Regions from separate parts of the Streptomyces sp. NPDC052496 genome, predicted to be linked through region 2. Evidence: riboswitches for the same ligand, from Rfam matches in the RefSeq annotation. Region 2 holds a riboswitch; the other holds the start of a gene.
What was found. A riboswitch is a leader RNA that binds a small molecule or an ion and turns the genes downstream of it on or off. The one in region 2 is predicted to bind glycine.
Positions count from the first base shown of each region.

Region 1: another riboswitch for glycine. It lies ahead of gcvT (glycine cleavage system aminomethyltransferase GcvT); the one in region 2 lies ahead of gcvP (aminomethyl-transferring glycine dehydrogenase).

Region 1 is NZ_JBFAUH010000009.1:100,145-114,975, reverse strand. It holds gene nadE (ammonia-dependent NAD(+) synthetase) at 1-563, opposite strand, end outside; gene AB0L45_RS14800 (GH25 family lysozyme) at 643-1,197, opposite strand; gene AB0L45_RS14795 (phosphatase PAP2 family protein) at 1,732-2,439, shown strand; gene AB0L45_RS14790 (hypothetical protein) at 2,551-2,814, shown strand; gene AB0L45_RS14785 (class I SAM-dependent methyltransferase) at 2,871-3,536, shown strand; gene AB0L45_RS14780 (HNH endonuclease) at 3,533-4,405, shown strand; gene AB0L45_RS14775 (L-serine ammonia-lyase) at 4,476-5,858, opposite strand; gene AB0L45_RS14770 (APC family permease) at 5,972-7,771, opposite strand; gene glyA (serine hydroxymethyltransferase) at 8,030-9,289, opposite strand; gene gcvH (glycine cleavage system protein GcvH) at 9,345-9,719, opposite strand; gene gcvT (glycine cleavage system aminomethyltransferase GcvT) at 9,808-10,935, opposite strand; glycine riboswitch at 11,077-11,172, opposite strand; gene AB0L45_RS14750 (AAA family ATPase) at 11,435-12,190, shown strand; gene AB0L45_RS14745 (hypothetical protein) at 12,535-13,329, opposite strand; gene AB0L45_RS14740 (enhanced serine sensitivity protein SseB) at 13,600-14,397, shown strand; gene AB0L45_RS14735 (enhanced serine sensitivity protein SseB C-terminal domain-containing protein) at 14,557-14,831, shown strand, end outside.
Region 2 is NZ_JBFAUH010000004.1:341,822-356,652, reverse strand. It holds gene AB0L45_RS08740 (CDP-alcohol phosphatidyltransferase family protein) at 1-67, shown strand, start outside; gene AB0L45_RS08735 (mannose-1-phosphate guanyltransferase) at 185-2,680, shown strand; gene AB0L45_RS08730 (DUF881 domain-containing protein) at 2,797-3,711, shown strand; gene AB0L45_RS08725 (small basic family protein) at 3,708-4,040, shown strand; gene AB0L45_RS08720 (DUF881 domain-containing protein) at 4,046-4,969, shown strand; gene AB0L45_RS08715 (FHA domain-containing protein) at 5,160-5,930, shown strand; gene AB0L45_RS08710 (MerR family transcriptional regulator) at 5,948-6,694, shown strand; gene AB0L45_RS08705 (bifunctional nuclease family protein) at 6,748-7,221, shown strand; gene AB0L45_RS08700 (MerR family transcriptional regulator) at 7,408-8,010, shown strand; gene AB0L45_RS08695 (DNA polymerase IV) at 8,285-9,943, shown strand; gene AB0L45_RS08690 (PRC-barrel domain-containing protein) at 9,847-10,236, opposite strand; glycine riboswitch at 10,351-10,448, shown strand; gene gcvP (aminomethyl-transferring glycine dehydrogenase) at 10,638-13,523, shown strand; gene AB0L45_RS08680 (DUF5999 family protein) at 13,672-13,878, opposite strand; gene AB0L45_RS08675 (hypothetical protein) at 14,244-14,831, opposite strand.

The DNA.
Region 1 (14,831 bases), on a different contig from region 2:
TCCGCCGCGCCGTCGCCGTACTTGGTGAAGAAGCCGGAGACCGCCTCGGCCGCGTGGTCGGTGCCCACGACCAGGCCGTCCTGGGCGCCCGCCACCGCGTACTGCGCGATCATCCGCTGCCGCGCCTTGATGTTGCCCTGGACGAAGTCCTGGTGCCGCTCGTCCCGGAAGACGATCCCGCCGGCCAGCGCCGCCTCCAGCGCGGCGTCGCTGGCCGGGCGGATGTCGACGGTCAGCACCCGGTCGGGCTTGATGAAGTCCAGCGCCAGCTGCGCGTCGTGCTCGTCGGCCTGGACCCCGTACGGCAGCCGCATCGCGTGGAACGTCGCCTCGTGCCCCGCGTCGCGGGCCCGCTCCACCGCCAGCTGGCACAGCCGGCCGGCGGTCGTGGAGTCCACGCCGCCGCTGATGCCCAGGACGAGGGCGCGCAGGCCCGTGGCCGTCAGCCGTTCGGTGAGGAAGGCCACCCGGCGTTCGATCTCCGCCTGGGCGTCGAACGACGCGGACACCTGGAGATCCCGGGCGATCTCCTGCTGCTGGGACGTGGACGCCGGGTCGGTCACGGCTGCTCCTTCGGACGCGGGGCCGGCGCGGTACGCAGGCCGCGTGGTACTGGTACGGACAGGACTACCTCCTAAGACTCTATGACGGGGACGCCCATTCCTTCAGGGCGGCCCGGTCAGCGAAGTCGGCCACGTCCTTGTCCAGCGGCCGGTCCGTGTACTGGTGGAAGCGCCACGGGGCCTTGATGCGCGGGTGCCCGGCCGAGACGTAGTCCGCGATCCACAGGCCGTCGCCGGCGTACGAGGTCGTGTCGTGGTTGAGCCAGAAGTCGCGGTTGCAGTACAGGAGCACCTGGTGGGTCGGCCGCAGTCGCTTGACCTCCTTCAGGAACTGGTCCTTCTGCGCGTTGCTCGCGTACGTGCCGCCACCGGTGCGCTCCCAGTCCGCCGCGAGCAGGTCGCCCTCCACGGACGCGCACTTCTCGACGAAGTACTTCGCCTGCGCCGCGATGTTGCCCGGCCACAGGAAGTGGTAGAAGCCCACCACGCACCCCGCCTTGCGGGCCTTGTCCGCCTGCGCGCTCTGGTGCGGGTTGACGTACGAGCGGCCCTCCGTCGCCTTGACGATGACGAAGTCCAGACCGGTCGCCGAGTACGAGGGGTTGTGGGAGCTGACGTCGACGCCATGCAGCATGTGGGCCTCCTGCCGACCGAAAACGATCGATTACGATGCGTCACCTGGTGTTATCAGCAGTTCAACATGTCCACGGCACCGCGCGCCAGAGTCCGGCGGCGAACGTCCGCTGATCAACGCGTTGTTGGCGGGCGGGCGGCCGTGGATGACGTTCTCCGACCGGGGATGATCGACTACCGTTTCGGTAGCGATACGTGAGAGTCCGGGCCCTGACTGCGGGGGAGGGGCGCGCGGTCCGGCCACGGAAAGGGCGCGCGTCGGCCAGAGATGCGCCGGAGTTCGGCCAGAGCGGGCGCCCCCACGTTTCGGCCGCCCGCCGGAGCGCACGGCGCGAAGGTCCGGGCCGCCTCACGTACGGTCCGTACCGCGGCCCCCGCAGCCGCCCCCGGCACATTCCTCCGGCACGAACCATCTCTGACCTTGGCAGACTTACCGGATGACGCACGCCGCACCACGCCCCCACGGGAGCCACCCCGCCGGCCCCTCCCTCGCCGGGCCGGCCGTCGCGCCCCAGCGGCCCTCCCCGGAGGCTCCGTGACACCGTCCGAAATCCGCCCGCGACCGCTGCGCGCCCCCGGCCCCCTCCTCGCCGCCGGCCTGTGCGCCCTGCTCCTCGCCGCCACCGCCGCGCTGCTCGCCGCGCACGCCTGGGCCCCGCTCAGCCCCGAACGGGCCGCACACGACTGGGCGGTGGCCCACCGGCCGGGCCCGGCGGCCACCGCCGCCCGCGCGATCACCGCCACCGGCTCCGGCCCCGTCCCCTACCTGCTGGCCCTCCTGGCAGGCGCCCTCGCGGGCCGGGACAGGGGCGAGCGGCTGCGCACGGCGGCCGTCGCCCTCGCCACCCTCCTCCTCGGTCAAGCGGTCCGCTACGGCCTGATGGAACTGATCACCCGCCCCCGCCCCTTCGAAGCCGACTGGGCCGGCCGGGCCACCGGCCACTCCTTCCCCTCCGGGCACTCCACGACGTCCCTCCTGGCCGCCGGCCTCCTCGTCTGGGCCGTCCGCACCCGCTTCCCCCGCACCGCAGCGCGCCACCTGGCCTGCGGCGCGCTCGCGGCGTGGGCCGTCACCGTCGCCGCCACCCGCGTCTGGCTGGGCGTCCACTGGCCCGGCGACGTACTCGCCGGCTGGCTGCTCGCCGGCGCCTGGCTCTCCGTGGCCCTGCACCTGGTACGGACAGGCCGCCTGCCCGTCCCACACGCCCCTGCCGAACCACCGGCCCCCGGTGCCGCCCCCTGATCCTTGAACGGTCCATGACCTGCCCAGATGTTCCCCAAGGACGGCATGGACCGGCGCGGACCCGAGCAACACCCTCGTGGCACCGCACGCACCACCCAGGGGAGGCCCTTCATGGCAGACCGCCACCACGGCACACGGACCCGCTGCCCCGCCGCACCGGACCCGGACCCGACCCCGTGCGAAGGCCCGCACGACGCGGCCACGATCCTCTACCCGCACGGCCGCGAGGTCGCGGGCTGTGTCCACCACTGCGCCCGGATACTGGCCGGCCTCGAAGGCGCCCGCGTCCACCCGTTCGCCCCGGCCGGCAGCGCCATGGAGATCTACCTGCGGGCCCGCGAACTGCCGCCCACCGCCTGGGAGATAGGCAAGTGAAGGGCCGGACGCGCGGGCCGGAGGGCATTGTCAGTGGCCGGCCGTAGGGTGCGGACATGACGACGAACGGACGAGCGGACGCCGAGGACGGCGGCGCACGACGGCGGACGGCCGGGGACGCGGCAGGCGTCCAGCCGTACTACGCGCAGGCCGCGGCAGCACTGGCCGAGCGGTACGAGAGCGTCCGCTTCGAGACCGTGCACCGGGACTTCCTGCCCCTGCTGCCCGCCGCCCCGGCCCGCGTGGCCGACATCGGCGCCGGCACCGGCCGGGACGCCGCCGCGCTGGCCGCTCTCGGCCACGACGTCCTGGCCGTCGAGCCCGTACCCGAACTCCGCCGCGTCGCCCGCCGCCTGCACCCTTCCCCCGCGATCCGCTGGCTCGCGGACTCCCTCCCCGCCCTGTCCCGCCTCGGCGACGACGCGGGGCGCTTCGACGCAATCCTGCTCTCCGCCGTCTGGATGCACCTGGAAGAGCCCGACCGCCCCGCCGCGATGCGCCGCCTGCACACCCTCCTCGCCCCCGGCGGCCGGCTGCTCCTCTCCCTACGCCACGGCCCCCCGCCCCCCGACCGGCAGATGTACGACATCCCCGCCCCCGAAACGATCACCCTCGCCACCCACCACGGCCTCCGCCCCCTCCGAAGCAGCACCGCCCAGGATCACCTCGGCCGCGACACCGTCCACTGGACATCCCTGGCCTTCGAGAAGAACCCGACATGACCCCTGACGTCTTCTACACCACTGCCACGTATGGGATGACCCTCCTCGAACGCCGAGCACCCCAGGCGCCGGGAAGCGAGGCGGAGCGCGGGGCGACGGACTTCCTGACCGTAGCGGCGCAGGAGAGGGAGGAGTCCCGCCGTCTCGGGCACCCCACCGAGCGGCTGCTGGAGGCCGCGGAGCGGTCGATGCCGGGGATGGTCATGCGCAAGTTCCACCACCACGGCGGCGGCGAAGTACCGCACCGCTTCTACGAGATCGCCGGCCGCGGACGCCACCGCACGGTGCGGCTCAGCCCGGCCCTCGGCCAGGTGGCGCGCTCGTACGAGCTTGAAGGGCTCCGCGCGGAGCTGGACGCCCGCTGGAGCATCGTGGAAAGCAGCTTCGCGACCGGCATAGGCCGCAGCCTGATCGAGGAGGGCGTCCACGTCGACCTGGACACCCTGCACCTCACGGACCGACGCCGGCGCCGGTCGGTCACCGGCGTCGCCGAGGCCGTCGCCGGCTTCCAGCACGGGCGCTGCCACATCTGCGACGAGCCGTTGGAATCCGGCGCCCCGACCGCCGTCGACCACGTCTTCCCGCACGCTCTCATGCGCCGCTACGGCGGCGTCAACGGCTGGTACGGCCCCGACCTGGACGCCCTCTGGAACCTCGCCGCCGCCCACGCGAAGTGCAACGGGAAGAAGAGTGACCGCATGCCGACCCGTGCCGAACTGGCCCGGCTGGCCCGGCGCAACGAGGCGATCATGAACTCGCCCTGGCCGCTGCACACCACTCTCCGGCTCACGCTGAGGAGCGCGGTTCCAGGCCGCCGAATACCGGACTGGACCGCGTTCCTGCGGGAGGTCGAGAAGGCCTGTGCCTGACCTGGAGGGAGGGGGCACAAGGGAGTAGGTGAGGCGGGACCGCCCCCCGGGGACTGGGCCCGGAGGGGCCTCAGCACTCGATGATGTTGACCGCCAGTCCGCCCCGGGCCGTCTCCTTGTACTTCACGCTCATGTCGGCGCCCGTGTCCTTCATGGTCTTGATGACCTTGTCGAGGGACACGTGGTGGCGGCCGTCGCCCCGCAGCGCCATGCGGGCCGCCGTCACGGCCTTCACCGCGGCCATGCCGTTGCGCTCGATGCACGGGATCTGGACGAGGCCGCCGACCGGGTCACAGGTCAGGCCGAGGTTGTGCTCCATACCGATCTCGGCGGCGTTCTCCACCTGCTCGGGGGTGCCGCCGAGGACCTCGGCGAGGCCGCCGGCCGCCATCGAGCAGGCCGAGCCGACCTCGCCCTGGCAGCCGACCTCGGCGCCGGAGATGGAGGCGTTCTCCTTGAAGAGCATGCCGATGGCGGAGGCGGCGAGCAGGAAGCGGACCACGCCGTCCTCGTCCGCGCCGGGCACGAAGTTGATGTAGTAGTGCAGGACGGCGGGGATGATGCCGGCCGCGCCGTTGGTGGGGGCGGTGACGACCCGGCCGCCGGCCGCGTTCTCCTCGTTGACGGCCATCGCGTAGAGGGTGGTCCACTCCATCGCGTGGGCCTCGGGGCTGCCCTCGGCGCGCAGGGCGCGGGCGCCGTTGGCGGCGCGGCGGCGGACCTTGAGGCCGCCGGGGAGGATGCCTTCACGGGACAGGCCGCGGGACACGCACGACCGCATGACCTGCCAGATCTCCAGCAGTCCGGCGCGGATCTCGTCCTCGGTACGCCACGCCTTCTCGTTCTCCAGCATCAGGGCGGAGATGGACAGGCCGGTCTCGCGGGAGAGGCGCAGCAGTTCGTCGCCGGTGCGGAAGGGGTACTTCAGGACCGTGTCGTCGAGCTTGATGCGGTCCTCGCCGACCGCGTCCTCGTCGACGACGAAGCCGCCCCCGACCGAGTAGTAGGTCTTCTCCAGGAGGGGCGCGCCGCCGGCGTCGTACGCGAAGAGGGTCATGCCGTTGGCGTGGTACGGCAGGGAGCGGCGGCGGTGCAGGATCAGCTCGGTCGACTCGTCGAAGGCGATCTCGTGGTCGCTGCCTATCTCGGCGCCGAGCAGCCGCAGCCGCCCGCTCTTGCGGATCCGCTCGACCTCGTCGTCGGCGGTCTCGACGTTCACGGTGCGCGGGGAGTGGCCCTCCAGGCCGAGGAGGACGGCCTTGGGGGTGCCGTGGCCGTGGCCGGTGGCGCCGAGGGAGCCGAAGAGTTCGGCCCGTACCGCCGTCGTCTGCGCGAGCAGACCGTCCTTCTTGAGCCGCCCGACGAACATCCGGGCGGCGCGCATCGGGCCGACCGTGTGGGAGCTGGACGGGCCGATGCCGATGGAGAAGAGGTCGAAGACGGAGATGGCCACGGTGGCGGACTCCCTTGTCTGCTCGTGGTGGACGGTGGAGCAAAGGGGCGGGAGAAACGGAAGGTACGTTTCTGCGCCGACTGTCGAGCCTAACCCGGACGGCGGACAGACTCTCAGACGGAGGCCGTCGGACGGCTGTCTTCCGGCGCAACGGCAGAAGACGCAGGGGAGCCGGCCCGGGCGTCGACGGCGGGATCAGCGCTCCCGGGGGTGAGGGCGGGGTCACTCTCGGTACGGGGCGCGAGGTCGGCGCCGGTGCCGGACGCGAGCCCGGCGCCGGTCTCAGCGCCGAGCCCCGGCCCGGGACCGGCCTCGCTGCCGATCGCGGGCGCGGCGCCCGTCAGGCCCGCCTCGTGGGCGCGGACTCCGGCGCGTACGGCCCAGAAGTAGAAGGCGACGGCGGAGAGCGCGACGAGGGCGATGTCCAGGCCGCCGGGGATGACGCCGTGGCCGCCGAAGTCCGGGCTGCCGAGGGCGGAGACCGCGGACATCCAGGCCAGGAAGCCGACCAGCCACCAGGCGGGCGCGAACTGCCGGCGCAGCTTCGTTTCCCCACGCCGCCGCAGCACCACCGCGGCGACCGGCGCGGCCACCAGCGTCAGCAGCGCGACCTTGCCGGTGTCCGGCCACTTCGACCAGTACAGCGCGCACGCCGCGAAGGCGAAGGTGAGCGGGCAGAGGACCTGCGCCGCGGGCAGCCGGAACGGGCGCGGCAGCTCCGGCCTGGTCCGCCGGAAGACGCCCACCGCGATCGGGCCGATCAGGTACGAGATGACCATGGCCGCCGAGATCACGCCGGCCAGCGCGCTCCAGCTGTGGCCGACGGTGACCAGCAGCAGCACCGAGAAGCCCAGGTTGAGCCACATCGCGGGCCGGGCGGTCCCGTACCGCGGGTGCACGGCGGCCAGCTTCTTGGAGAAGAAGCCGGTCTCGGCGAGGTTCTGGACCATGTACGCGGCGGACGCGACGTTGGCGATGTTGGAGCCGGCCGGCGAGATGAAGGCGCCGAACTGGAGCATCGTGACGACCCAGTGCAGCATCAGCACCTTGGCCAGGTCGGCGAAGGGCGAGCTGAAGTTCACCCCGTGCCACCCGCCGGCCTGTGCCAGCTGCTCGGGCGGCACCGCGCCGAGGAACGCCGTCTGCAGGGCCAGGTAGATCAGCAGGCCCAGCGAGAGCGCGCCGACCAGCGCGACCGGGATGGCCCGGCCGGGGTTCTTCGCGGCGCCGCCCAGGTTGACCACGGCCTGGAAGCCGTTGAAGGCGAAGACCACACCGCAGGTGGTCACGGCGGTCAGCACGGCCGGCCAGCCGTACGGGGCGAAGCCGCCGTGCGCGGTGAAGTTCGAGGTGTGGAAGCCGGACGCGATCAGCGCGGCCACGGCCAGCACCGGGATCGCGAACTTGACCAGCGTCAGGACGGTGTTGGCGCGGGCCAGCAGCTGGACCGACCAGTAGCAGGTCAGCCACAGCGCGAAGGTCAGCAGCAGCGCCACGCCGCTGCCGGCCGCGGTCAGGTGGTTGCCGGCCGGGTCGACCAGGCCCTGGGCCCAGCCGAAGCCCCAGGAGGACATGTACTGGGTGGCGGCGATGGACTCGATCGGGATCAGCGAGGCGACCGCGATCCACACGGCCCAGCCGGTCAGGAAGCCGAGTACGGGGCCGTGCGAGAGGTGGCCGTAACGGGCCATGCCGCCGGGGATCGGGTACGCGGCGCCGACCTCCGCGTAGGACATCGCGATCATGCCGATGAAGACGGCGCCGATGACCCAGGCGACCAGGGCGGCGGGGCCCGCCACCTGGGCGGCGGAGCCGGCGCCGAAGAGCCAGCCGGAGCCGAAGATCGAACCGATGCCGATCATGGTCAGGGCGAAGAGACCGATCCCCTTGCGGTTGCCCGCGCTCATGTCCATTGCCGTGCGTGTTCCGTCCTGCTGTGGTGCGAAGGGCCCCGCGACGTCGAGGGGCCGGCCTCAGCCTATGTGGCGCGAAATCGCCGTAAGGCGGACGGAAAGGCCGTAGGTCCGAGGCCAACGACCCCGGACATACGGCCTGTTCACCCCGCAGACACCGCCTGGGCGGCGCTTTTCGGGGCGTACTTCATGAAACGCGTCACACGGCCGCGCCGGACGCCCCGTGGGGCCGCCCCGGCGCGGTCCGCGTGACCGGTGTCACAGCGACGGGTACAGCGGGTGCTTGCCGGCCAGGGTGGTGACCCGGGCCTTGAGCGCGTCGGCGTCGTACGACGGCTTGAGCGCCTCGGCGATGATGTCGGCGACCTCGCGGAAGTCCTCCGCCTGGAAGCCGCGGGTGGCCAGCGCCGGGGTGCCGATCCGCAGGCCGGAGGTGACCATCGGGGGCCGCGGGTCGTTCGGGACGGCGTTGCGGTTGACCGTGATACCGACCTCGTGGAGGCGGTCCTCGGCCTGCTGGCCGTCCAGCTCGCTGTTGCGCAGGTCCACCAGGACCAGGTGCACGTCGGTGCCGCCGGACAGCACGGAGACGCCGTGCTCGGTGATGTCGGACTGCGTCAGGCGCTCGGCGAGGATGCGCGCGCCGTCCAGGGTGCGCCGCTGGCGCTCCTTGAACTCCTCGCTGGCCGCGACCTTGAAGGACACCGCCTTCGCCGCGATGACGTGCTCCAGCGGGCCGCCCTGCTGGCCCGGGAAGACCGCCGAGTTGATCTTCTTGGCGAGCTCCTGGGTGGACAGGATCACACCGCCGCGCGGACCGCCGAGGGTCTTGTGCGTGGTGGTGGTCACGACGTGCGCGTGCGGCACCGGGTTGGGGTGCAGCCCGGCCGCCACCAGGCCCGCGAAGTGCGCCATGTCGACCATCAGGTACGCGCCGACCTCGTCGGCGATCCGGCGGAACGCCGCGAAGTCCAGCTGGCGCGGGTACGCCGACCAGCCGGCCACGATCAGCTGCGGGCGGGTCTCCTTGGCCAGGCGCTCGACCTCGGCCATGTCGACCTGGCCGGTCTCGTCGTCCACGTGGTAGGGCACCACGTTGTAGAGCTTGCCGGAGAAGTTGATCTTCATACCGTGGGTCAGGTGCCCGCCGTGCGCGAGGTTCAGACCCATGATCGTGTCGCCCGGCTTGAGCAGCGCGAACATCGCGGCGGCGTTGGCCTGCGCGCCGGAGTGCGGCTGCACGTTCGCGGCCTCGGCGCCGAACAGCGCCTTGATGCGGTCGATGGCGATCCGCTCGACCACGTCGACGTGCTCGCAGCCGCCGTAGTAGCGGCGGCCCGGGTAGCCCTCGGCGTACTTGTTGGTGAGGACCGAGCCCTGGGCCTCCATGACGGCGGCGGGGGCGAAGTTCTCCGACGCGATCATTTCGAGGGTGGACTGCTGACGGTGGAGCTCGGCGTCGACGGCGGCGGCGACGTCGGGGTCGAGCTCGTGGAGGGAGCTGTTCAGAAGCGACATGACTCTTCCTGGGGTTCGCGGGGCGCACGGCCCCGCCGGGCGGCGGGTGGGCGTATCAGCCGGTGAAGGCGGTGTACTCGTCGGCCGAGAGCAGGTCGTCCGGCTCGCCGCTGACCTTCACCTTGAACAGCCAGCCGCCCTCGAACGGGGCGGTGTTCACCAGCGAGGGGTCGCTCACCACGTCCTCGTTGATCTCCGTGACCTCGCCGTCGACGGGGGAGTAGAGATCGCTGACGGACTTGGTCGACTCCAGCTCACCGCAGGTCTCGCCCGCCGTGACCGTGGCGCCGACCTCAGGAAGCTGCACGAAGACGACGTCGCCGAGCGCGTTGGCGGCGTGCTCGGTGATGCCGATCGTCGAGACGCCCTCCTCGGCGGCCGACAGCCACTCGTGCTCCTTGCTGTAGCGCAGCTGCTGGGGGTTGTTCATGTCTTGATTCTCCTGGATACGGTGGCGTGCTTGCTGCAGGGGTCTTGACAGGTGAGACGGAAACGCGGCGGGGACGGCGGTACGCGTGTCACTTCCGGCGCTTGTAGAAGGGCAGCGCCACGACCTCGTACGGCTCGTGGGTGCCGCGGATGTCCACCGCCACACCGGCGGTGCCGGGCGCGGCGTGCGCGGCGTCCACGTACGCCATGGCGACGGGCTTGCCGAGCGTGGGGGAGGGGGCACCCGAGGTGACCGCGCCGATGACGGCGCCGTCCGGGCCCACGACCGGGTACCCGGCGCGCGGCACACGGCGGCCCTCGGCGATCAGCCCGACCAGCTTGCGCGGCGGGTTGGCCGCGGCGCGGTCCCGGGCGGCCTCCAGGGCGGCGCGGCCCACGAAGTCGCCGCCGTTCGTCGTCTTCTCGAACTTCACGACCCGGCCCAGGCCCGCGTCGAACGGGGTGGTGTCCGTGGTCAGCTCGTGCCCGTACAGCGGCATGCCCGCCTCCAGGCGCAGCGTGTCCCGGCAGGACAGGCCGCACGGCACCAGGCCCGCGTCCCGGCCCGCCGCGGTCAGCGCCTCCCAGAGGGCGACCGCGTCCGCCGGGCGGACGAACAGCTCGAAACCGTCCTCACCGGTGTATCCGGTACGGGCGATCAGCGCGTCCACGCCCGCGACGGTGCCGGGCAGCCCGGCGTAGTACTTCAGGCCGTCCAGGTCGGCGTCCGTGAGGCCCTTCAGGATGCCGGGGGACTCCGGGCCCTGTACGGCGAGCAGCGCGTACGCGTCCCGGTCGTCGCGCACCTCGGCGTCGAAGCCGGCCGCCCGCTCGGTGAGCGCGTCCAGCACGACCTGCGCGTTCGAGGCGTTGGCGACGACCATGTACTCCGTCTCGCCGAGGCGGTAGACGATCAGGTCGTCCAGGATGCCGCCCTCGGCATTGCAGATCATGGTGTAGCGGGCGCGGCCGACGGCCACGCCGCCGATGTTGCCGACCAGCGCGAAGTCCAGCAGGTCGGCGGCGCGCGGTCCGGTGACGGTGATCTCGCCCATGTGCGAGAGGTCGAACAGGCCGGCGCGGGTCCGCACGGCGACGTGCTCGTCCCGCTCACTGCCGTAGCGCAGCGGCATGTCCCAGCCGGCGAAGTCGGTCATGGTCGCGCCGAGCGCGCGGTGCGTCGCGTCCAGCGCGGTGCGGCGGGGGGCTTCGGTCATGGTGGTGGCTCCCGGGCATGGGTGACAGGACGGTCTCCCCATCTGTCATCGGAACCTGAGAGGTTCACCGGAAGGCCGTGACCGGTCCCGGTTTGCACCTTGGGTGGAGCCACGCCACGGCGGCCCGCTTTTCAGATCTGCCTCGCCCGCGCGGTATCGGGGCCTGAGAGATTCAAGGGAGGACTTGCTCCTTCGGCGCCCCGCCGTGACGGCCGGGGACTCTCCCGCGCGGATTCAAGCGGCCGGTATGCAGTTGGCTGAGCGTGGCACCCGTACGGCGACGCGCGCGCTGAGCCGCGGTCCCGCACTGGGCGCGCACATCATCGCACGGGATCGCCGGATACAGGAGCCCTGGTCGTACCGGTGTTCGCAGGGGTGTCACGACAGTGTCCTGGGACTGTACGAATCGTGGGATTTCCTTGAAGCGCATTACCTTTTCTTGACACTCTGCGGGTAAGGGACGCAGTCCCTTGAGGGGACGACACCGGACCGGGAGGGGATCACGGTGCACAGGCAGGCCGCACTCGCGACAAGTTCGGGAGGCGCGCCCCCGGGCTGTGTCCCGGAACCGGCTCCGGCCGTGGTGCCGGGGGCCCGGCGGCCGTCGCTCGGGGTGGTCCGCCCCGGCCGGACGCGGGCCGCGGCGGACGCGCCGGTCACGGACGTCGTCGACCTCAGGGACGGGGGCGCCGCGCGCGAGACGGCCGGGCTGCACTTCGCGGCGGGCGACGTGGTGGTGGTCTCCGGTCTGCCGGGCAGCGGCAAGAGCACGCTCATGCTGCGGCTGGTGCCCGCCCTCGACCAGCAGGGCGCCGCCGTGCACCGCATCGACTCGCAGGACGTACGGGAGCGCTGGGAGCGCGGCCGGCTGCGCCGGCTGCCGTACGCGCTCTACCGGCCGCTGGTCCGGGCGGCCCACTACCTGGGGCTGCGGCGGGCGCTGCGATCCGGCGGCAGCGTGGTGGTGCACGACTGCGGCACGCTGGCGTGGGTGCGCCGCTGGCTCGCGCGTGAGGCCCGGCGCGGCGGGCGCGGCCTGCACCTGGTGCTGCTGGACGTAGCGCCCGAGGTCGCGCTGTCCGGGCAGCGCTCGCGCGGACGCGGTGTCTCCGGTTACGCCTTCGCCCGGCACCGGCGCGCGGTGCGGCGGCTGACCGCCCGCGCCCAGGCGGCCCGGCTCCCCGCGGGCTTCACCTCGGCCGTCCTGCTGGACCGGCCGGCGGCGGGAGCGCTGCGGGAGATCGTTTTCGAGTGAGGCGCCATCTTCGAGGCGGACCGGAGCCCGCCCGTGGACCGGAGCCCGCCTGCGGATCGGAGCCCGCCTGCGGATCGGAGCCCGCCTGCGGATCGGAGCCCGCCTGTGGACCGGAGCCCGCCCGCGGAGCAAAGCCCGCCCGTGGACCGGAGCCCGCCCGCGGACCAAAGCCCGCCCGCGGACCGGAGCCCGCCCGTCCGTCGGGCGGTCCGTCAAGGTTCACTCCGTAATGCCGGATGCCTGACGGGCCGTACGGATTATCCCGTACGGCCCGTCAGGACCGGTCCTAGTCCAGGCGTATCTCCCGCATCCGCGCCTCCTTCGGACGCTCGGCACCGGGCGATCTAGAGGCCCAGGGACTTGAGCAGCAGACCCGGCAGTCCGAGCACCGACTGCAGCAGCGAGCCCTGCTGCGCTGCCTCGGCACCCTGCTGCTGCGGCGCTTCGGCGGCCTGCCGGTGCGGCGCGTCCGCGGCCGGCTGCGGGTCGGCGGCCTGCTGGTCGCCGGCGGCCGGCTGCGGGTCGCTGGTCGGCGCCTTCGGCTGGGCGGCGGACTGGTCGTCCGCCTCCTCCGAGTCGCCGGCGGGCTGCGCGGCGGGCCGGGCCGGCCGGTCGGCCGCCGGGGCCGCGGGCTGGGCGCCCGGCTGCTGCTGCAGACCGCCGAGCAGCCGGTCGATGCCCAGGATCTTGAAGATGTCGGTCACGGACCGGGAGACCGCGCCGGTCAGGTTCGCGGAGTCGGCCTCCTCACCCGGCGTCGGGGCCCGGTACTCGGACAGCTCGTCCAGCTGCGTCCGCAGGTCCTGCGAGACCCTGCGCAGCCGCACGGCGTCGGCCGTCACCGTGCGGTCGGAGTCCTCGTTCAGCATGTCCGCCAACCGCAGCGCGTCCTGCAGGACCGTGTCCACACGGGTGCGGGCGGACCTGACCTCCACGGAGTGGCCGCGGTCGTCGGCCGTCTTCTCGGCCAGCCGGGCCGATGCGTCCGCCAGCCGGCTGATGTCGTCGACGATGATGCTGTGGTTGCGGACCGGGGGCTCGGGTTCTTCCGCCGCGGTAGCGGTGCCCGTGATGCCGAAGGCGAGGGCGCCGGCGGTGGTGGCGCAGACGAGGGCGGAGGCGGTCCGGTGCGTTGCCATCAGGAGACGTGCCTTTCTGTAGGAACGGCAGGGCAAGATCACCCTGGAGCCACCTTGAGAGGGGTGTGTACGGTCCGCAACCGCTCGCGCGCGTTCGGTGGTCATCCGGACGCACCAGGGCTCCCGCCGCCTGCTGGCGTTAGGGTCGTCGACCAGGTAAGGCGCGGTACGGGCGGCGCGCGGTGCGAGCGGCGCGCGGCGGTACGCGGTGCCGGTGGTGTGCGGTACCAGCGGTACGCGGTACGCATGGTGACGAGCGGACGGGTGGACATGGACTTTCCGGAGCAGGGCATTCCGCGGCTGGAGTGGCCCGCCAACGAGCTGGAGGAGGTACTCACCGCCTCGGTGGGGCACCCCGGTGCGGGCGCCCGCATCGTCGAGGTGCTGGGCCGCAGCCGGATATGGGTGCCGCTGCCCAAGGGCGGCGGCCCCGAGAGCGCCGGGATGGGCCGCGCGGGCCTGGACCTGCCCACCGTCGAGATCGACTCGGCCGCTTACGTCCCGGTCTTCAGCTCCGAGCAGGAGTTCCAGCGGGTGGCCGGGCCGCACCTCTCCTTCACCGTCGCGCCGGCCGTCGAGTTCGCACGCGGCCTGCCGCCGCTGATCGGCATCGCCGTCAACCCGGAGGGCACCGTCGGCGTACCGCTGCCGCCCGCCGCCGTGGCCGAGCTGTGCCGGACCGGCCGCCCGGACCTGCCCGGGGCGCCGAGCGGCGCCCGGGTCCGGCTGTTCGAGCCGGACTGGCAGGAGGAGCCGGTGGACTTCCTGGCCGCGGCCGGGCTGGAGTTCTCCTCCGCGGGATTCGTGGTCACCGCGCGCCGCGCGCTGGCCAGCGTCGAGGGGGACGCGCCCGCGCTGTTCGTCGGCGTCCAGGTGGACGCCGCGGCCGTCACACCGCATGATCCGGCCGTACGGGACGCGGTGACCGCCGCCCTCGGCCGGGCCCTCGGCGGGACGCCGCTGACCTGGCCCGTCCAACTGGTCATGCTGGACCTCGCCCAGGGCGACCCGGTCGCCGACTGGATGCTGGAGCGGGTCCGGCCCTTCTACTCCCGCGACATCGCCTGAGAGCCCGCGCCCCCGGCGCCCCGGTGCGCCCGGAGTGCTCCGTCCGGTGACCGCAAGCGGCGTGTGCTGATCCGACCGGGGTCCGGACGCAGGCTCTAAGCTGTTGTTGCAACCGGCAGGCGTACCCCACGTGCCTGCCGACAGGAAGGGACGGACCACGTGAGCGCGGGTGCGCATCAGGGAGCGGCTGCCGGGCAGGTCGAGCAGATGCTGCAGCAGGTCTCGCCCGGCCGGTACGACGCCTACGAGGCGTTGCTGCAGGCACTCGCCGCCGGGCAGGTCTGGATGCTGCTCTGGCACGGCCAGGCCGGTTCGCCCGATGCGCAGTACGGCAACATGGAGGTCGACGGCCTCGGCTACGCGCCGTGCGTGACCTCCGCCCCCGAGCTCGCCGCCAGCGGCTGGAACCGTGCCCACGAGGTCGTCTACGGGCG
Region 2 (14,831 bases):
GTGGGCAGGGATCCTCTATGTGGTCCAGGTCCGCCGACTCATCAAGGCGGACACCAAGGCCGACTGAACTCGCCGTAGGTTTTCGCACCCGGCCCGACCGGGTGCCGAAGACGGAGAACGGTAACTCTCCCGGACGGGCGAAGTCGGCAGGACCGTCGTCTGTTTCGAGGAGGACGCTTCCGACATGAAGGCCGTTGTGATGGCCGGTGGTGAAGGCACCCGCCTTCGCCCCATGACGTCGAGTATGCCCAAGCCGCTGCTGCCCGTGGCCAACAGGCCGATCATGGAGCATGTGCTGCGGCTGCTGAAGCGGCATGGGCTCAGCGAGACCGTAGTGACCGTGCAATTCCTGGCGTCGCTCGTCCGGAACTACTTCGGTGACGGCGAAGAGCTCGGTATGGAGCTCACCTACGCCAACGAGGAAAAGCCGCTGGGGACCGCCGGCAGCGTGAAGAACGCGGAGGAGGCGCTCCGCGACGACGCTTTCCTCGTGATCTCCGGAGATGCGCTCACCGACTTCGATCTCACCGACCTGATCCGTTTCCATAAGGAGAAGGGCGCGCTCGTCACCGTCTGCCTCACGAGGGTTCCCAATCCTCTGGAATTCGGCATCACGATCGTCGATGAGGAAGGCAAGGTCGAGCGCTTCCTGGAGAAGCCGACCTGGGGCCAGGTCTTCTCCGACACGGTGAACACGGGCATCTACGTCATGGAGCCCGAAGTCTTCGACTACGTGGAGCCCGACGTCCCGGTGGACTGGTCGGGTGATGTCTTCCCGCAGCTCATGAAGGAGGGCAAGCCGGTCTACGGCTATGTCGCCGAGGGCTACTGGGAGGACGTCGGCACCCATGAGAGCTATGTGAAGGCCCAGGCCGACGTCCTTGAGGGCAAGGTCGACGTGGACATCGACGGCTTCGAGATCTCGCCGGGTGTCTGGGTCGCCGAGGGCGCCGAGGTGCATCCGGACGCCGTGCTGCGCGGTCCGCTGTACATCGGTGACTACGCCAAGGTGGAAGCCGGCGCGGAGCTGCGCGAGCACACCGTCGTCGGGTCGAACGTCGTCGTCAAGACCGGCGCCTTCCTGCACAAGGCCGTGGTGCACGACAACGTGTACATCGGCCAGCAGAGCAACCTGCGCGGCTGTGTGATCGGCAAGAACACCGACATCATGCGGGCCGCGCGGATCGAGGACGGCGCCGTCATCGGCGACGAGTGCCTCGTCGGTGAGGAATCGATTGTTCAGGGCAACGTCCGGGTCTACCCGTTCAAGACCATCGAGGCCGGCGCCTTCGTCAACACCTCGGTGATCTGGGAGTCCCGCGGCCAGGCCCACCTGTTCGGCGCGCGGGGCGTCTCCGGCATCCTGAACGTCGAGATCACCCCCGAGGTCGCGGTGCGGCTCGCCGGCGCGTACGCCACGACCCTGAAGAAGGGGTCCACGGTCACCATCGCCCGCGACCACTCCCGGGGCGCGCGGGCGCTGAAGCGCGCGATGATCTCCGCGCTGCAGGCCAGCGCCATCGACGTACGCGACGTGGAGAACGTACCGCTGCCGGTCGCCCGGCAGCAGACGGCCCGGGGCAGCGCCGGCGGCATCGTGGTCCGTACGACACCGGGCGTACCGGACTCCGTCGACATCATGTTCCTCGACGAGCGCGGCGCCGACCTCTCCCTGGCGGGCCAGCGCAAGCTGGACCGGGTCTACGCGCGCCAGGAGTACCGCCGGGCCTTCCCCGGCGAGATAGGCGATCTGCACTTCCCGTCCAGCGTCTACGACTCGTACACCGGGTCGCTGCTCAGGTCGCTGGACACCGAGGGCATCGGCGAGGCGGGTCTGAAGGTCGTCGTCGACGCCTCCAACGGCAGCGCCGGCCTGGTGCTGCCGAGCCTCCTGGGGCGGCTGGGCGTCGACTCGCTGACCATCAACCCCGGCCTGGACGAGTCCCGGCCCACCGAGACCGCCGATGCCCGGCGCGCCGGCCTGGTCCGGCTCGGGGAGATCGTGGCCTCCGCGCGGGCGGCCTTCGGTGTGCGCTTCGACCCCGTCGGTGAGCGGCTGTCCCTGGTGGACGAGCGCGGCCGGATCATCGAGGACGACCGGGCGCTGCTGGTCATGCTCGACCTGGTGGCCGCCGAGCGGCGCAGCGGCCGGGTGGCGCTGCCGGTGACCACGACCCGTATCGCCGAGCAGGTGGCCGCGTACCACGGTACGCAGGTCGAGTGGACGACCACCTCGCCCGACGACCTGACCCGGGTGGGCCGCGCGGACCACACCATCTTCGGTGGCGACGGCCGCGGCGGCTTCATCGTCCCGGAGTTCAGCAGCGTCTTCGACGGCGCGGCGGCGTTCGTACGGCTGATCGGGCTGGTGGCGCGTACGCAGCTCACGCTCAGCCAGATCGACGCGCGGATCCCGCGGGCCCATGTGCTCAGGCGGGACCTGGCGACGCCGTGGGCCGTCAAGGGCCTGGTCATGCGCCATGTGGTGGAGGCCGCCGGCGACCGGTCGGTGGACACCACCGACGGCGTACGGGTGGTGGAGGCCGACGGCCGCTGGGTGCTGGTGCTGCCGGACCCGGCGGAGGCCGTCACCCATCTGTGGGCGGAGGGCCCGGACGACGCCTCGGCTCAGCAGCTGCTGGACGAGTGGTCGGCGGTGGTGGACAGCGCCGGCCGCTGACCCCCGGCGGGCGCGACCGCGTCCTTACCGTCCCGTGACCCCACCGGCGTGCCGCGATTCGGCACGCCGGTGGGGCCATTGGGAGACTGCGGCGCCGACGTGCGACGATGTGCGGCATGTCGCAGCAGCGCCCCGATCGGAGCACCCCCCACCAGGCCTCGCGCCCCGATGCCTCGATGTCGCTGCTGACCAATGTCATGGACCACGCCCTGGACGACGGGTACGCGGAGGCGGCGGCGCGCAAGGCGGAGGCGGGGGTGCGCGGCCTGCCCCGTACCTTGCGCGCGAAGTTGGGGCTGGCGGCGGGCCTGGTGCTGGCCGCGGTGGTGGTGACGGTCGGTGCCGCCCAGGCGCGGATATCGGCACCCACCCTGGCCAAGGAGCGCGAAGAGCTGATCAACCGTATCGAGCACGGCACGGCCGACGCCGACGCGGTGCAGAAACGGGTCGACGCGCTCCGCGACGACGTGGGTGCCATGCAGCGCGAGGCGTTGAAGAAGCACGGCGGCGACCGGGCCGAGCTGCTGGCGCTGCTGGCCGGTTCGACGCAGGTGACCGGGCCCGGGGTGAAACTGGTCGTCGACGACGCCAAGTCGGCGAAGTCCAGTGGCGGCGGTCCGCGGGAGAGCACCGGGTTCTCGGACACCGGGCGGCTGCGCGACCGCGATCTGCAGCGGGTCGTCAACGGCCTGTGGGCGTCCGGTGCCGAGGCGGTCTCCGTCAACGGGCAGCGGCTCACCTCCCTCTCGGCGATCAGAGCCGCGGGAGACGCCATACTGGTCGACAACAAGCCGCTGGTGCCGCCGTACACGGTGCTGGCGGTGGGGGACGGGCACCGGCTCGCGACCGCGTTCCAGGACAGTGCGGACGGTCAGTACTTGGACGTCCTGCGCAAGAACTACGGGATCCGTACGAAGATTTCCGCCGAGAACGAGGTCACGCTGCCGCCCGCGCCCAGTTTGATCGTACGTACAGCACAGCCGAAGGCCGGCGCCGCGGGTGGCGCCGACACAGGGAAGGGCACATCGTGATCGCCGTACTGGGCCTCATCGTGGGAGTCGTGGTCGGGCTTGTGGTCCGGCCGGTGGTGCCGACGGTGGTCGAGCCCTACCTGCCGATCGCTGTCGTCGCGGCGCTGGACGCCGTCTTCGGCGGTCTGCGCGCGATGCTGGACGGCATCTTCGACGACAAGGTCTTCGTCGTCTCGTTCCTGTCCAACGTGGTGGTCGCCGCGCTCATCGTCTTCCTCGGCGACAAGCTCGGCGTCGGCGCCCAACTGTCCACCGGTGTGGTCGTCGTACTGGGCATCCGCATCTTCTCCAACGCCGCGGCCATCCGCCGGCACGTCTTCAGGGCCTGATGCCGATGGCTACGGACGAGAACCCCGAGCGGGACGAAAAGGCGGAGCGGGGCGGTACGGCGCCGGAACCGGACCGGCCGGCCGACCGACGGCCGATGCCCCCGGAGAGCCGGGCGCGGGCCCCGCAGGACGGCCAGGGACACGCCGCGGACGAGGCGCCGCAGGCGGGTACGGAGCGGGCGGCGAAGTCCGCCACGCGGGGGCCGGGGATGACCGGGCGGCAGCGCCTGGTGGCCGGTCTGTGGCCGCCGCGGCTGACCCGCGCTCAACTGATCGTCGCCCTGCTGCTGTTCATTCTCGGACTCGGCCTGGCAATTCAGGTACGTTCCACGAGTGACAACAGTGCACTACGGGGTGCGCGGCAGGAGGACCTGGTGCGCATCCTGGATGAATTGGACAACCGTTCGCAACGCCTGACGGATGAACAGCGCAGGCTGGAGGGCCAGAAGACCGAGCTGGAGAACAGCTCGGACCAGGCCGAGGAGGCCCGGAAGCAGACCGTGGAGAAGGAGCAGCAGCTCGGGGTGCTGGCGGGGACGGTGGCGGCCCAGGGGCCGGGCATCAACCTCACCATCAACGACCCGACGCACTCCGTCGAGGCGGACAAACTGCTGGACACCGTCCAGGAGTTGCGGGCGGCCGGCGCCGAGGCCATTCAGGTCAACGACGTACGGATCGTGGCCGATTCGTATCTGTCGGACGTCCGTGGCGGCGTGGAGGTGGACGGCAAACGCGTCACCCAGCCGTACCGTTTCAAGGTGATCGGCAAGCCCGAGGACCTGGAACCGGCGCTGAACATCCCTGGCGGTGTGGTGCAGACTTTGGAAAAGGAGCAGGCCACTGTGTCTGTGAGCCGTGACGAGAAGATCATCGTGGACGCCTTGCGGGAGGCGAAGCGGCCTGACTACGCTCGGTCGTCATCGCGGTGAGCCGGCGACGTGGGGGCACGCCCCGGGTCGGGCACGAGGTAGCGGGGGGTCGGCGCACCGTACGGGTGCCGCGTGGTGGAAACTGTGTGAAGGCCACGGACGTTAACAGGATGTCCGGATCGGCCGGTGTGTGCATCGAGGGTTCGTCCTGCCCCACGGGCGGGTCTGTTTCGTTCAAGGGGAATCGCCCGTGAAGTTGTTTGCAAAGCTGTTCGGCAAGAGCGCACGCCAGGAGGGCGGCAGTGGCGCGGCGAAGCACCGTGCCCAGGGCCGGCCCGAGGAGAGCGGTGCCGGCGGGGAGCGTCCGCTCTTCCGCGACCAGGTCGGTGGCCCCGGGGCGCCGGGTGACCGTTCTGTTGACCCCTCCGTGCCCGGCCGCATAGGTTCCCAGGGGCCGTCGGCCGCGAACACGGGTGGAGGGGTTGCCTTGCCGGTCTGTCAGAGGTGCGGTCACCGCAACGCCGAGGCGAGCCGGTTCTGCTCCAACTGCGGAGCGCCGCTGCGCCCCGGAGCGCAGGCCGAGCGTGCCTCCGAGACGACCTCGACCATCTCCATCTCGGGGCTGGAGGCGTACGACGCGGAGACGACGGGCCAGACCCAGATCCCGTCGCTGTCGCCCGAGGCCCAGGCGGCCGTCGAGGCGCTGCCCATGGGCTCGGCCCTGCTGGTCGTGCGCCGCGGGCCGAATTCGGGCAGCCGCTTCCTGCTGGACGGCGACCTGACGACGGCCGGGCGTCACCCGCAGAGCGACATCTTCCTGGACGACGTGACGGTCTCGCGCCGGCACGTCGAGTTCCGCCGCGGCCAGGACGGTTTCACCGTCGCCGACGTCGGCAGCCTGAACGGCACGTACGTCAACCGTGAGCGCATCGACTCGGTGCCGCTCGCCAACGGTGACGAGGTCCAGATCGGCAAGTTCCGGCTGGTCTTCTACGCGAGCCAGCGGGGCGTCGGCTTCTGACCGGCCAAGGAAGGCATATGCACCGCACTGCGCCGGGGGGTGCCGGGTCCGCCGGTACCACCTCGGACGGCAAGCTGATGAGCATCGGTACGGTGCTCAACGCGCTGCGCGACGAGTTCCCCGAGGTCACCATCTCCAAGATCCGTTTCTTGGAGGCCGAGGGGCTCGTCGAGCCGCGGCGTACCCCGTCCGGATACCGCAAGTTCAGCGCGGACGACGTCGCCCGGCTGGCGGCCGTCCTGCGGATGCAGCGTGACCACTATCTTCCGCTGAAAGTGATCCGCGAGCACCTGGACGCGCTCGCGCGCGGCGAACAGGTGCAGCTGCCGGCCCCTGCCGCGCCCGCGGGGGAACTGTTCGAGGGGCTGGGCGAGCCGGCCGGCGACCGGCCCACGGCCGCCCGGATCGGCCGGGCGGAGCTGCTCGCCGCCGCGGAGGTCGAGGAGGCGGAGCTCGCCGACTGGGAGGCGTACGGGCTCATCGTCCCGGACGCCGACGGCGGGTACGACATCGAGGCCGTCACGGTCGCCAAGCTCGTCGCCGAACTGGGACGATTCGGACTGGAACCCCGCCATCTGCGGGCGGTCAAGGCTGCCGCCGAACGGGAGGCCAACCTGGTCGAGCAGGTCGTGGCGCCGCTGCGCCGCCACCGCAATCCGCAGACCAGGCAGCATGCCGAGGCCACGGCCAGGGAGCTGGCCACCCTGTCCGTACGGCTGCACGCGGCACTGGTCCAATCGGCCCTGCGGGTCCGGCTGACGTGAGCAATGGGTGGCCCGACTACCCAAACCGGCCGGGCACGTCCTAGGGTTGCTGTGTGAACGAGCTCGATGTCGTGGGTGTCCGGGTGGAAATGCCTTCCAACCAACCGATCGTGCTCCTACGGGAGGTAGGAGGCGATCGTTACCTGCCCATTTGGATCGGGCCGGGGGAGGCCACCGCCATCGCCTTCGCCCAGCAGGGGATGGCCCCTGCCAGGCCGCTGACGCACGATCTCTTCAAGGATGTGCTGGAAGCGGTGGGCCAGGAATTGACCCAGGTCCGCATCACGGACCTGCGCGAGGGGGTCTTCTATGCCGAACTGGTCTTCGCCAGTGGTGTCGAGGTCAGCGCCCGGCCGTCCGACGCCATAGCGCTGGCGCTGCGTACCGGTACGCCGATCTACGGGACCGACGGGGTCCTCGACGACGCGGGCATCGCCATCCCGGACGAGCAGGAGGACGAGGTGGAGAAGTTCCGCGAGTTCCTCGACCAGATCTCGCCCGAGGACTTCGGCACCAACAGTCAGTGAGCCGGGTGCGCGGAGGGCCGTCTTCCGCGCATTCGAGTAGCCTTTCCCCGTCCGGGGGCACGAGAAACCACTCGCAGGGTGATTATCACTCGGCGTGGCGAGCGCGGCGATCGTTGACGCACCCCGAGTGACTGCATACCGTCGATAAGGCAGGTCCCGTCCGGGACGTGGAGGACGGAGGTCGGCGTGGCAATCACCGGCGACGGTACGGCGGCGGAAGGGGCGTTGCCCCTCCACCCCGGGGCTGTTGACCGCACCCCGGCACAGACTGCCGAGGTGCCGGGGGACCGCGGTGCGGAGACCATCGGCTACCGCGGCCCGACGGCGTGCGCGGCCGCGGGCATCACCTACCGCCAGCTCGACTACTGGGCCCGTACGGGGCTCGTCGAGCCGAGCGTGCGGCCCGCCTACGGGTCGGGCACCCAGCGGCTCTACAACTTCCGGGACGTCGTCGTCCTGAAGATCGTCAAGCGGTTGCTGGACACCGGGGTCTCCCTGCAGAACATCCGCACCGCCGTCCGGCACCTGCGCTCCCGCGGGCTGTCCGACCTGGCGAGGATGACCCTGATGAGCGACGGTGCGACGGTCTACGAGTGCACCTCGCCCGACGAGGTCGTCGACCTGCTCCAGGGCGGGCAGGGCGTCTTCGGCATCGCGGTGGGCGTGGTCTGGCGCGACGTGGAGGGTGCGCTGTCGCAGCTCCACGGGGAGCGCGTGGACACCGGCGAGACACTGGTCCGGCACAACCCGCACGACGAACTGGCGCGCCGGCGCAACCGGGCGGGCTGAGCGCGCGGACGTACCGGGCGTGCGGCCGTACGTACGGGGCGGGCGGCGTCGGCCGGGACAGCGGGGCATGCGTCGGCGTATCGAGGCGTGCGGCTGTCGCGTACGCCCGTCATGGCGGCCTCGCGCGCCTCTGCCGCATCAGCATCCACACGACACCGCACACGGCCCAGACGCCTCGTACAGCGCCTCTCAGTGCGCCTCAGGGGCGTTCCGCCGGGCGGCCCGGCGGGGCCGGTCGGCGCGATTGTCAGTGGTGTGGGGGAGCATCAGTCGTGTGAGACGTGCGCCGACGATCCTGCATCTGGACATGGATGCGTTCTTCGCGGCCGCCGAGCAGGCGGCCAAGCCGAGCCTGCGCGGAAAACCCGTGGTGGTCGGCGGGATCGGCCCGCGCGGCGTGGTCTCCACGGCGTCGTACGAGGCCCGGGTGTTCGGCGTGCGCTCCGCCATGCCGACCGCCCAGGCCCGCCGCCGCTGCCCGAACGCGGCGTACCTGACCCCCCGCTTCACCCTGTACCGCCAGGTCAGCGACCAGGTCATGGAGCTGCTCCACGAGCTGTCGCCACTGGTGGAGCCGCTCAGCCTGGACGAGGCGTTCGTGGACCTGGAGGCGGGCGGCGTCGAGCCGGACACCGCGGCGGTGCGGGCGGTGGGGGAGCGGCTGCGGCGGGACATCGCCCGTAAGACGGGGCTGACCGGGTCGGTGGGGCTGGCCGGCGCCAAGATGCTGGCCAAGATCGCCTCGGAGCAGGCCAAGCCGGACGGTCTCGTGGTCATCGAGCCGGGCACGGAACGGGAGCTGCTCGGCCCGATGACGGTGCGCACGCTGCCCGGCGTCGGCCCGGCCACGGCGGAGACGCTGCGCCGGGCGGGCATCCACACGGTCGCCGAGACGGCCGAGGCGGGCGAGGCGGAGCTCGTCCGGCTGCTGGGCCGGGCGCACGGCGCCGGGCTGTACGCGATGGCGCTGGGGCGCGACGAGCGGCCCGTGGTGGCCGAGCGGGACGCGAAGTCCATATCGGTCGAGGACACCTTCGAGGTGGACCTGACGGACCGGACGCGGGTGCGGGCGGAGGTGACGCGGCTGGCGGACCGGTGCGTGCAGCGGCTGCGGGCGGCCGGGCGGTCGGGCCGGACCGTCGTGATCAAGGTGCGTAACTACGACTTCTCGACGCTGACCAGGTCGGAGACGCTGCGCGGACCCACGGACGACCCGGGGGTGGTGCGGGAGGCCGCGGCCCGGCTGCTGGACCTGGTGGACACGACGGGCGGGGTGCGGCTGCTGGGCGTGGGCGTGACCGGGCTCGCCGACTTCACGCAGGAGGACCTGTTCGCCCAGCTGGCGACGGAGAAGGCCGCCGAGGAGGAGGCCGAGCGGGAGCGCCGGGCGGCCGACGAGGCCGCGCGGATGGCCGCCGACGAGCCCGAGCGGCCCCGGCGGTGGCTCCCGGGGCTCGACGTGGTCCACGACGAGCACGGCGCCGGCTGGGTGCAGGGCAGCGGCGTGGGCCGGGTGACCGTACGATTCGAGCAGCCGTGGAGCGGACCCGGGCGGGTCCGCACGTTCCCGGTCGACGACCCCGCGCTGCGGCCCGGTGAGCCGCTGCCGCTGGTGGGCGGCGGGCCGGAGGGGGACCGGAAGGACACCGGCGCCCCGCCCGGTCCGGGCACTCCGGACCCCGCCCCGCCCGGTCCGGGCACCCCGGATCCTGCCCCTTCCGTCCCGGGCACCCCGGATCCTGCCCCTCCCGTCCTGGGCAGCCCGGACCCCGATCTTTCCGGAACGGGCACTCCGGCCCCTGGCCTTCCCGGCGCGGGCACCTCGGCCCCCGCCCCTCAGTCCTCCGCGCCCGCCACTCTCCCGAACTCGGTGTCGGCCGGTGCGGCGTCCGAGCCGGGCACGGGATCGGGGGCCGGGATGTCCAGACGGTAGTGGTGGTAGAGCTGTAGTTCCTGCTCCGGCGAGAGGTGGCGGCCCACCCCGAAGTCCGGCGCATCCCGGATCAGCTTGCGGTCGTAGGGGACGTGCAGCGCCTCGTCGACCAGATCGCTGGGCTCCAGGGGTACGAACGCGTCCCGGCTGAAGATCCCGGTGCGTACGGCCGCCCATTCCGGTTCACCGGTCGCGTCGTCCAGGTACACCTCGTCGACGGTGCCGATCTTGGTTCCGTTCTTGTCGAACGCCTTGCGGCCGATCAAGCTGCGGGGATCGATATCGGTCTGCACGGTCCCTCCAAGTGGTCGCAACTGCCTTGTGACAACTACCAAACGGCACAATTCATGCCCTGGCCACTCGAAGGAACGCCCGTTCGCCGCGCTGGTAGGCTGGCGAACGGCTGCAGACCCCATGCGGGAGAGTCCTTCGTCGATCATGGCGGAGGCGCCGAAGGAGCAACTCCTCCCCGGAATCTCTCAGGCTCACGTACCGCATGGACGAGGTCACTCTGGAAAGCAGGGCGGGCCACGGACGGGCACAGCGCCGGAAGCCCCTCCTCACCGACGGTGAAAGCCGGTGCCGCTCGCGGGGCCGGTGAAGCTCTCAGGTTGAGATGACAGAGGGGGAGGCCGTCCGGGCACCAGCGCCGTGGTGCCCCGCGTAGGTCGAAACGACCAGGAGGCCCCCGCAGATGACCACCACCCGCAGCTCCCTGACCGAGCTGGAACGAGGCACCCCGTTCGAGCAGCGGCACATCGGCCCCGGCCCGGAGGCCCAGGCCAAGATGCTCGCGCAGGTCGGGTTCGGATCGCTGGACGAACTGACCGCGGCCGCCGTACCGGACGTGATCAAGAGCGCGGAGGCGCTGGGTCTGCCCCAGGGCCGTACCGAAGCCGAGGTCCTGGCCGAGCTGCGGGCGCTCGCGGACCGTAACCAGGTGCTCGCCCCGATGATCGGTCTCGGCTACCACGGCACGTTCACCCCGCCGGTGATCCTGCGCAACGTGATGGAGAACCCCGCCTGGTACACGGCCTACACCCCGTACCAGCCCGAGATCTCCCAGGGCCGGCTCGAAGCGCTGCTCAATTTCCAGACCATGGTCGCGGACCTGACCGGACTGCCGACCTCCGGCGCCTCGCTGCTGGACGAGGGCACCGCCGCCGCCGAGGCGATGGCCCTCGCGCGGCGCGTCGGCAAGGTCAAGCAGGGCGTCTTCCTGGTCGACGCCGACTGTCTGCCGCAGACCATCGCCGTGATCGAGACCCGTGCCGAGCCGACCGGCGTCGAGGTCGTGGTCGCCGACCTGTCCGAGGGCATCCCGGCCGAGGTGGCCGAGCGCGGCGTCTTCGGTGTGCTGCTCCAGTACCCCGGTGCCTCCGGCGCCGTACGGAACCCGCGCGCCGTCATCGAGCAGGCCCACGACCTGGGCGCGATCGTGACCGTCGCCGCCGACCTGCTGGCGCTGACGCTGCTGACCTCGCCCGGTGAGCTGGGCGCGGACATCGCCGTCGGCACCACGCAGCGGTTCGGTGTCCCGATGGGCTTCGGCGGCCCGCACGCCGGGTTCATGGCCGTACGGGAGAAGTTCGCCCGCAGCCTGCCCGGCCGCCTGGTGGGCGTCTCGGTGGACGCCGACGGCGACAAGGCGTACCGCCTCGCCCTCCAGACGCGTGAGCAGCACATCCGCCGCGAGAAGGCCACCAGCAACATCTGCACCGCGCAGGTGCTGCTCGCCGTGATGGCCGGCATGTACGCGGTCTACCACGGCCCGGACGGCCTGGCGGCCATCGCGCGCCGCACCCACCGCTACGCCTCCATACTGGCGGAGGGGCTGCGGGCGGGCGGCGTCGAGGTCGTGCACGGCGCGTACTTCGACACGCTGACCGTACGGGTGCCGGGCCGGGCCGCCGAGGCCGTCGCCGCGGCCCGCGAGGCCGGGGTCAACCTGCGGCTGGTCGACGCCGACCTGGTGGGCATCGCCTGCGACGAGACCACCGGACGCGCGCAGGTGCACGCCGTGTGGAGCGCCTTCGGCGTGCAGGCCGACATCGAGCAGCTGGACGCCGCCGTCACCGACGCGCTGCCGTCGGAGCTGCTGCGCGACGACGCGTACCTGACGCACCCGGTCTTCCACCAGCACCGCTCCGAGACCGCCATGCTGCGCTACCTGCGCCGGCTGTCGGACAAGGACTACGCGCTGGACCGCGGCATGATCCCGCTCGGCTCCTGCACCATGAAGCTGAACGCGACGACCGAGATGGAGCCGGTCACCTGGCCCGAGTTCGGGCAGCTGCACCCGTTCGCGCCGGTCGAGCAGGCGCAGGGCTACCTCACTCTGATTGCGGAGCTGGAGGAACGTCTCGCCACGGTCACCGGCTACGACAAGGTCTCCATCCAGCCGAACGCCGGCTCCCAGGGCGAACTGGCCGGTCTGCTGGCCGTACGGGCGTACCACCGCGCCAACGGCGACGAGCAGCGCACCGTCTGCCTGATCCCGTCCTCCGCGCACGGCACCAACGCCGCCAGCGCCGTGATGGCCGGCATGAAGGTCGTCGTCGTCAAGACCGGCGAGGACGGCGAGGTGGACACCGACGACCTGCACGCCAAGATCGAGCAGTACCGGGACCAGCTCGCGGTGCTGATGGTGACCTACCCGTCCACGCACGGCGTGTTCGAGGAGCACATCACGCAGATCTGCGCGGCGGTGCACGACGCGGGCGGCCAGGTGTACGTGGACGGCGCCAACCTCAACGCGCTGGTCGGGCTCGCCGAGCCCGGCAAGTTCGGCGGCGACGTCTCACACCTGAACCTGCACAAGACCTTCTGCATCCCGCACGGCGGCGGCGGCCCCGGCGTCGGCCCGGTCGGCGTCCGCGCCCACCTGGCGCCGTACCTGCCCAACCACCCGCTGCAGCCCACCGCGGGCCCCGAGACGGGCGTGGGCCCCATCTCCGCGGCGCCGTGGGGCTCCGCGGGCATCCTGCCCATCTCCTGGGCGTACGTCCGGCTGATGGGCGGCGCGGGCCTCAAGCGCGCCACCCAGGTCGCGGTGCTCGGCGCGAACTACATCGCCAAGCGCCTGGAGCCGCACTACCCCGTGCTCTACACCGGCCCCGGCGGCCTGGTCGCGCACGAGTGCATCATCGACGTCCGGCCGCTGACCAAGGCGACCGGCGTGAGCATCGACGACGTCGCCAAGCGGCTGATCGACTACGGCTTCCACGCGCCGACGATGTCCTTCCCGGTGGCCGGCACGCTGATGATCGAGCCGACCGAGAGCGAGGACCTGCACGAGCTCGACCGGTTCTGCGACGCGATGATCGCGATCCGCGGGGAGATCGAGAAGGTCGGCTCGGGGGAGTGGGACCAGGACGACAACCCGCTGCGCAACGCTCCGCACACCGCGGCGGCGCTCAGCGGCGAGTGGACGCACCCGTACACCCGTGAAGAGGCGGTCTTCCCGGCCGGCGTCGAGGCGGCGGAGAAGTACTGGCCGCCGGTGCGCCGGATCGACGGCGCGTTCGGCGACCGCAACCTTGTGTGCTCCTGCCCGCCCATGGAGGAGTACGACGGCTGATCCGCCGTCGGCGCGCACCGTCCGCGGTCGCGCGGCATGCGAAGGGCCCTCGGCGTCGACGCCGGGGGCCCTGTTGTCCGTTGTGCTGTGTTGTCAGCCGGCCTGTGCCGAGCTGTGCGGTTCCGCGTGGTGGCGTGCGCCCGTGTGATCAGGCAGCGGCGGCCACGTGCGGCGTGCCCAGAACCCGGTGCGGCGCGATGACCTGGCCGTCCGGCAGCAGTTCACCGGTGTCCTCGAACAGGAGGACACCGTTGCACAGCAGGCTCCAGCCCTGCTCCGGGTGGTGCGCCACCAGATGGGCGGCCTCCCGGTCGGCGGAGTCTGCGGTCGGGCACGGCGGTTGATGCTGGCACATGGATGATGTCTTTCGCTGCGATGTGGTCTGATTCGTCCTGCGGCTCGACGAGATGCTCATGGCCGCTCCCCCGTTTCAGTAGGTCGATACCAGTGTTGCCCCACGGGCCGGATTCCGCAGGGATTTGGCTGCAGCGGCACTCACTAGATAATGACGCATCACCCGTGCGGTCGGTTCATTTCAAGTGCGTCCCCCTTACGGGGCGTTGGGAGCAGGGCGGACACGTACTCCGCGCGGGTGAGCACAGCGGAGCGCCCCGCGGCCGTGGAGGGCGCGGGGCGCGTTCCTGTGAGGCGGTGTGCTTCTGTGCGCGGTTGCGTCGTACGGCCTCGGCCGGTCGCCGCGGAGAAACCCCCTGCCGGGTCTCAGGCCGGCGACCCCAGGAGGGGCACCGGCGCGAGGCGCAGGGTCAGCCGGGGCAGCAGGTCCGCCACCCGGTGGGGCCGGTGGGCGGCGATGCCCGGCGGAGCCGGTGCCAGGGGGACGAGGACATCACCCGGGGCGGGCACCCCTTCGGCGCCGTCCGCGGCGATGTCGTGGTGCAGCCACAGGGTGAGCATGTACAGCTCCGGCACGGACAGCAGCCGTGGCTGGTACGGGGACGGTACGGACTCCGCCTGACGCAGTGCCCGTTCGGTCGACGTGACGTAGGGGCCCTCGCAGAAATGCGAGAAGGTCCAGCCGTCGGCCGTGAGCATGGCTTCCGCGGTCGCCACCGCCCGTTCGCCGTTGCGGATCAGGAAGCGCCAGCCGGTCAGCCGGGTACGGGGCGGCCCGGCGGGGTGGCTGACATCGTCCAGCACGTGTACGGGAAGGGGGAGTTCGGGGCTCAGCGGACCCTGGTGGGCACGGAGGGCGGGGGTGCGGGCCTCGCGCACGGCGGTGGGGGAACCGAGGGCGGCGAGGACGCTGCGGAGGGCAGGCGCGGGGGCAGGGGGAACATGCAGCGGCAT